2 regions of the Blautia acetica genome follow, and region 1 is predicted to be linked to the other one. Evidence: predicted binding sites of a transcription regulator. Region 1 holds the regulator's gene; the other holds the start of a gene.
What was found. The regulator Rex, encoded in region 1, represses fermentation and respiration genes when NADH is low (regulators of the CRP and FNR family bind a similar motif). The targets are predictions, from matches to a motif close to ATTGTTAANTANTTAACAAT.
Positions count from the first base shown of each region.

Region 2: WBS51_RS08715 (cobalt transporter) is a predicted target of Rex. The motif match lies at 1,527-1,546, and genes of this name have one in related genera.

Region 1 is NZ_JBBEWO010000010.1:47,590-51,009, forward strand. It holds gene WBS51_RS08390 (NAD(P)H-hydrate dehydratase) at 1-1,036, opposite strand, end outside; gene WBS51_RS08395 (redox-sensing transcriptional repressor Rex) at 1,120-1,767, opposite strand; gene abc-f (ribosomal protection-like ABC-F family protein) at 1,932-3,420, shown strand, end outside.
Region 2 is NZ_JBBEWO010000011.1:13,150-16,569, forward strand. It holds gene WBS51_RS08705 (methylenetetrahydrofolate reductase) at 1-906, opposite strand, end outside; gene WBS51_RS08710 (CooT family nickel-binding protein) at 964-1,146, opposite strand; gene WBS51_RS08715 (cobalt transporter) at 1,150-1,482, opposite strand; gene WBS51_RS08720 (aldo/keto reductase) at 1,883-2,719, shown strand; gene WBS51_RS08725 (NAD(P)H-dependent glycerol-3-phosphate dehydrogenase) at 2,798-3,420, opposite strand, start outside.

The sequences.
Region 1 (3,420 bases):
GATTCAGGCCATCTGCGTCAATAACCAGCGGTTTGTCTGCGTATTTCAAAAGAGTCTCTAAAAGTCTTTCCGCCTGAGGAGAAGTACCAAGACCGGGACCAATGCCGGCCACATCAGCCCAGCATAGGTTTTCTCTCACCAGGTTTTCCATATCCGCAGCGTCCTCATAAAGTGCCAGCATGGCTTCAGGGAAGCAAGTAAACAACCCCCTGTTTTCTTTTGGCGTACAGAGTTTCAGCATACCTGCGCCGCTTCGCAGAGCAGCCTGTCCGCTAAGATACGCTGCGCCGAAAATTTCCCGGCTGCCTGCGGCCAGAAAGACCTTGCCGAAGCTGCCCTTATTGCCGTCCGGTTTTCTGGTGAGTTTTTTAAGTTCCCTGTCCGTACAGGCAAAAAGCTCTGGAGACCTTTTGTCTTTGCGGTAAATGCCCACATCTGCCGTAAGCAGTTTTCCGGCATAGGCTGCACCGGGATACAGGCAGAGCCCTGCTTTCTTATAGGCAAAGGTAACGGTAAGGTCTGCCCTGACGGCACAGCCCCATACCGCTCCTGTATCTGCGTCAATACCGGAAGGGATGTCCACGGCTGCGATTTTCCCTGAAAAATCCTGTAGTTTTTCTATGGTTTCCCGGTAAAGACCCGAAACTTCCCTGGAAAGCCCTACACCCAAAAGAGCATCCACGATAGTAGTATATTCATGTACACAGAAAGTCTTGACAAAGGAAATTCCATAATTTCTGCCAATTTCTATCTGCGTTTTCATTTCTTTTGTAAAATGTTCCGGATTTCCCAAAATACAGACATGTACCTGATATCCTGCCAGAAACAAAAGCCGGGCAATGACCACACCGTCCGCCCCGTTATTTCCGGAACCGCACAGCACCAGCACTTTTGAAAGGGGAAGCCCCTCTTTTTTCATACTCTCAAAGACCTGCAGTCCCGCCCGCTCCATAAGTACCAGAGAAGGTACTCCCATGGTTTCTATGGTGTAGGCATCCAGTTCCTTCATCTGCTTTCCGGTTACAATCTCCTCCATGTTTCACCCGTCCTTTTTCCTTGCGTAAAGCGAAAAGGCTGCCGCAAAATCTCTTTTACATTTTACAGCAGCTTTTTACGTTGTTATTTTTTTGGATGTTCGTTTTCATAACAATTCAGATTATAAGACAGACGCATTAAACTTTCGGAAAGATGTACATTTTCTACGATAACATCCTCTGGTACATCCAAATCCAGATGTGCAAAATTCCAGATAGCCCGAATTCCGTTTTTTACCAGTAAATCAGCTGTCTCTGCCGCGTTGTTTTTCGGCAGGGTCAGCGTGGCTATATCCACATTCTGCTCTTTTAAAAACTCTGGAAGCTCGTCCATCATACGGATTTCATTTCCTCTGATGGAAATTCCTTTCAGTACCGGATTCACATCAAAGATACCTACAATTTTAAAGCCTCTTTTTTCAAATTTTACATAGTTGGCAAGTGCCTGTCCAAGATTGCCGGCACCAATGATAATCATGTGGTACGTCTTGTCCAGTCCCAAAATTTTTCCGATTTCATCATATAAATAGGGAACATTATATCCATAGCCCTGTTGCCCGAAGCCGCCGAAATTATTCAAATCCTGACGAATCTGAGACGCGGTTACCCGCATCTTTTCGCTTAACTCATTGGAGGATATTCGTTCTACGCCTTCTTCTATAAGCTCACCTAAGTATCTGTAATATCGGGGTAGTCTTTTAATTACTGCCTTTGAAATGGATTTTCCCTCCATAACAACCCTCCTGTATTCAAAATACACATTTCTACGCTCCATTATAGTGTATTGTTAAATTAAAGTCAATTAATTTTCGTTTCTCTGTTGTCAAACCTGTATTTTTCGATATAATAAATAGGACAGCTTTCGTAGCTGTACGGAGTTTAAAGGAGATAATTATCATGATACTTGCATGTCAGAATATAGAAAAATCTTTTGATGGCGTTACCCTGCTGGCAGACGCCAGCTTCCATATTGAAGAGCGGGAAAAAGCCGCTTTGGTGGGCATTAACGGGGCAGGAAAATCCACGCTTTTTAAAATCATTGTGGGGGAACTTCCCCCGGACAGCGGGCAGGTTATTTTAGCCAAAGGGAAAACCATGGGCTATCTGGCTCAGCACCAGGAGCTGACCAGCGACTTGTCTATTTATGACGCTCTTTTGCAGGTAAAGCAGCACATTCTGGATATGGAGGTGCGTATGCGTCAGCTGGAGAAAGAGATGAAATACACCCAGGGAGAAGAATTGAACAAGATTATGGAGGCCTATTCCCGTCTGACCCATGAGTTTGAACTGGAAAACGGGTATGCCTACAAAAGTGAACTGACCGGAGTCTTAAAGGGACTTGGCTTTGCAGAGGAAGATTTCGGCAAAATGATTTCCACACTTTCCGGGGGACAGAAAACCCGTGTGGCCCTTGGCCGTCTTCTTTTATCCAAGCCGGATATCATCCTTCTGGACGAGCCTACCAACCATTTGGACATGGATTCCATTGCGTGGCTGGAAACCTATCTTTTGAACTATCCGGGGGCTGTCTTTATTGTATCCCATGACCGCTATTTCCTGGATAAGGTCGCCACGAAAATTGTGGAAATTGACAATACAAAAGTTACGTCTTTTACAGGAAACTACAGCGCCTACAGTGAAAAAAAGGCTATGCTTCGAAGAGCCGCGTATCAGGCTTACTTAAACCAGCAGCAGGAAATCAAACACCAGGAAGCCGTCATTGCCAAATTAAAGTCTTTTAACCGGGAAAAATCCATACGGCGGGCAGAAAGCCGGGAAAAAATGCTGGATAAAATAGAAGTATTGGAAAAGCCTGTGGAAGTGGACGATTCCATGCGGATTACTTTAAAGCCTCGGGTGATAAGCGGCAACGATGTGCTGACTGTAGAACACCTTACCAAGTCCTTTCCCTCTCTCCCGCTTTTTGAGGATTTAAACTTTCAGATTAAGCGGGGTGAGCGGGTGGCTATTATCGGAAGCAACGGGACGGGAAAAACCACGATTTTAAAAATTTTAAATCAGGTGATTCCTGCGGACAACGGCAGCTTCCGCCTGGGCAGCAAAGTACATATCGGATACTACGACCAGGAACACCATGTACTCCACATGGAGAAAACCATTTTTGAGGAAATTTCCGATGATTATCCAAAGCTGACGAATACGGAAATCCGCAACCTGCTGGCCGCCTTTCTCTTTACCGGAGATGATGTGTTTAAGCCGATTTCTGCTTTAAGCGGCGGGGAACGGGGGCGTGTGTCTTTAGCCAAACTTATGCTTTCCCAGGCCAACTTCCTGATTCTGGATGAGCCTACCAACCATCTGGATATTACTTCCAAAGAAATCCTGGAGGAAGCCTTAAATAACTATGAAGGTACCGTGCTCTATG
Region 2 (3,420 bases), on a different contig from region 1:
ACGAAGACCGGAACGGTCAATGATTTCAGATACGTCTTTCCATTTGTTCAGAGCGTACAGGTGGATACCTTCGATACCGCATGCACGATATTCATCAATCTGACGGATTGTGTATTCAATGCCGGCTTCTCTGAATCTTTCTTTCTTGCCTTCTACATCTGCATCGAATGGATCTTTTACGAATGGGTTCGGGAAAATCCAGTTTCTGGAGATGATTTCGCAAAGTTCACGAGGCATTACGCACGCGTTACGGGACAGAGCCATGTTAATGGTAGCAGCCTGATCTAAGATAGGCATGATACCAACATCTACAGGCATTGTGATTCCTGCGCAGCGGATAGCGTCTAACCAGTATTTGAACTGTTCCATATCCCAGCAAAGCTGTGTCATGATGTAGTCAGCGCCGTTGTCCTGTTTCTGTTTCAAAACAGCGATATCAGCTTCCAGGCTGCGGCAGGAAATATGTCCTTCCGGTGAACCTGCTACTGCGATTTCGATTTTATCACCAAACTCTTTACGAACATATGCCACCAGGTCTGTTGCATAAGCGAAATCGCCGCCGGTACCTGTCCATCCGAAAGGAAGGTCGCCGCGCAGAGCCAGCATATGGTCCACACCGTTGTCCAGGTAATTCTGCAGCTGTTCTTTAATTCCTTCTGCAGTGTTTCCGATACAGGTAAAGTGTGTTACCGGAATCGTTCCTGCGTCTTTAATCATCTTACAGACATCCATGTTCTTTCCAACGTTTGTACCGCCGGCACCGTATGTACAAGAAATATATTCCGGTTTGTACTTGCAAAGATGTTCGATTGTACCTGGAAGATTTTCCATTCCTTTGTCTGTTTTTGGCGGGAAAAGCTCAAAGGAAAGGAGCATTTTCTCTCTCATTGCATCTGATAATTTCATAATTTCTACCTCCGCATATTGTAATATATTATTTTAAGGTTTTACCCTTTAAAATCATTACTCGCAATCCAGCTTTACAAGGCTGTTTGCCAAATCTACCATCAGGATTTTTCCTTCAATCACTTTGGTTTCGCCCATAATATCCCGGAGTATTACTTTATCTCCGTCCACATCAATACGGCTTACCATTTTACAGATTACGGTATTGTCACTTTCTTTCTGAACAGTTGCAAGACACATATTTTAAGCCTCCTTTAAATGTTCTTTTACCAGTGTCAAAGCCAGTCCCAGACGCATATTTCCTTTTTGGAAGTCTGCCACGCCTTCTTTGATTGTCTTTGCCGCATCCTCCATACCCATCTTTTTCAGATTTTCAGCCATCTGGTCCAATTCCTCTGCATGGTGTTCGTTGTGAGACAGCATATAATTCAGCAATGCCACAACTTCGTCTGTGCAGTTTCCGGAACAGCCGTCTTCGCAGCTGCCGCAATGCTCATGGTTATGACCATGGTCGTGATGATGTTCATCTCCTCCATGAGGAATCACATTTCCATTTTCATCTTTAATTAAATGCATATTCCTATCCTTTCTGCGCCCGTTTTTTGGCTTTGGACGCAATGAATGACAATAATTTATCAATTGTTCTCATTATACCTGTTTTCCATATTTTTATCAAGATATTTTATGTTTTTTTCTGTGTCCAACCCGTAAATTTTTTCAAAAATCCCCTCTTGACATCTTGCATTTTGTGCATTTCCCCAAAACTGTTTTTTCTTCTCCCGTTCTCTCTTTGTTTTGTCTGCCCTCCCTCTCCTTTATATTTCCACCGCCATACGGCAGTTTTCCCTCATCTTCCCCACGAATTCTGTATATTTTTGAACAATCTTTTTTTTCATAAAGGAATTTAATAAAATCGTATCACATTTTTCACATTTTCGTGGTATACTAAACAGGAGTTTTTAAGGAGGGTTCGTTTATGTCTTTTGACAACCATGTAATTCAGTTAAACGATACGAAAGAAATGCCCATGCTTGGACTTGGGGTTTATAAAGCAACCGATGACGGAGAATTGAAACAGGCTGTCAGCTCTGCTGCAGCTTTGGGATACCGCTTAATCGACACAGCTTCTTTCTATAAGAACGAAGAGGGCGTTGGAAAAGCCATAAAAGCCCTGGACATTCCCCGTGAAGAATTATTCGTCACTACAAAAATCTGGAATACCGCACAGCGCATTGGAGATATCGAAGACAGTTTCAACCGGAGCCTGGAACGGCTGGGGCTGGACTATGTGGATTTATACATGATTCACTGGCCTGTACCCGGATGCTTCTGCGACACCTGGAAAACCATGGAAAAGCTCCAGGCTGCAGGAAAAATAAAATCTCTTGGTGTATCCAACTTTTCCATACAGGATTTAGAACTGTTAAAAACCGTTTCTGATGTGCTTCCTGCCGTAAACCAGATAGAATTTCACCCCCTGTTCAATCACCCGGAACTGCTTGCTTACTGTCAGACAAACGGTATCGCTATGCAGGCCTATGCCCCTTTAGCAAGAGGCGCCTATCTGCAGAGTCCTCTAATGCTGGAAATCGGCAAACGGTATCAGAAATCTCCGGCCCAGGTAGGTTTGCGCTGGCTCGTCCAGCAGGGAATCGCCGTTATCCCCAAATCTGTACATCCGGAACGTTTAAAAGAAAACAGCGAAATTTTCGATTTTTCTCTTTCTGAAGAAGAGATGACTGCTATCGCTGCCATGGATGCCGGTCAGAGAGTTGCCGGAATCCCCGAGGATATGGTTCCGTACATAAAATAAACTCTGCCCCGTCAAAGCACACACCAGGATTTCTTCCCATATGTGCTTTAACGGGGCAGAATTTTTATATTTCTATCCCTATTCCCAGGCGCTGTCCCAGGATTCTATTTTTTTATCTCTTACCATAAGTTCTCTCACTGCTTCTGCAGGATTTTTTCCCTCAAACAGCACTTTGTTTACCTGATGGATAATCGGCATTTCCACCTGGTACTTCTGGGAGAGTTCCAGCCCCGCCTTTGCAGAATAAACGCCTTCTACCACCATGTTTACTTCTGCCATGGCTTCTTCCATGGTCTTTCCCTGTCCCATGAGAAAACCGGCTTTCCGATTGCGGCTGTGGCGGCTGGCGCAGGTTACAATCAAATCCCCGATACCGGACAGCCCGTAAAAGGTATCGGCTCTGGCTCCCATGGCAATTCCCAGACGGGAAATTTCCGCAATCCCCCGGGTGATTAAAGCCGCCTTGGTATTGTCACCGTATCCCAGTCCATCTGCCGTTCCCGCTGCCAGGGCAATGACATTTTTCAGCGCTCCGCCCAGCTCAATACCCAGAATATCAGGACTGATGTATACCCGAAAAATAGGATTCATAAAAATATTCTGCAGATATTCTGCAATTTCCCATTTCTTTGCACCTACTACACAGGTGGTAGGCAATCCCCGGCTCACTTCTTCTGCGTGGCTGGGTCCGGAGAGAACGC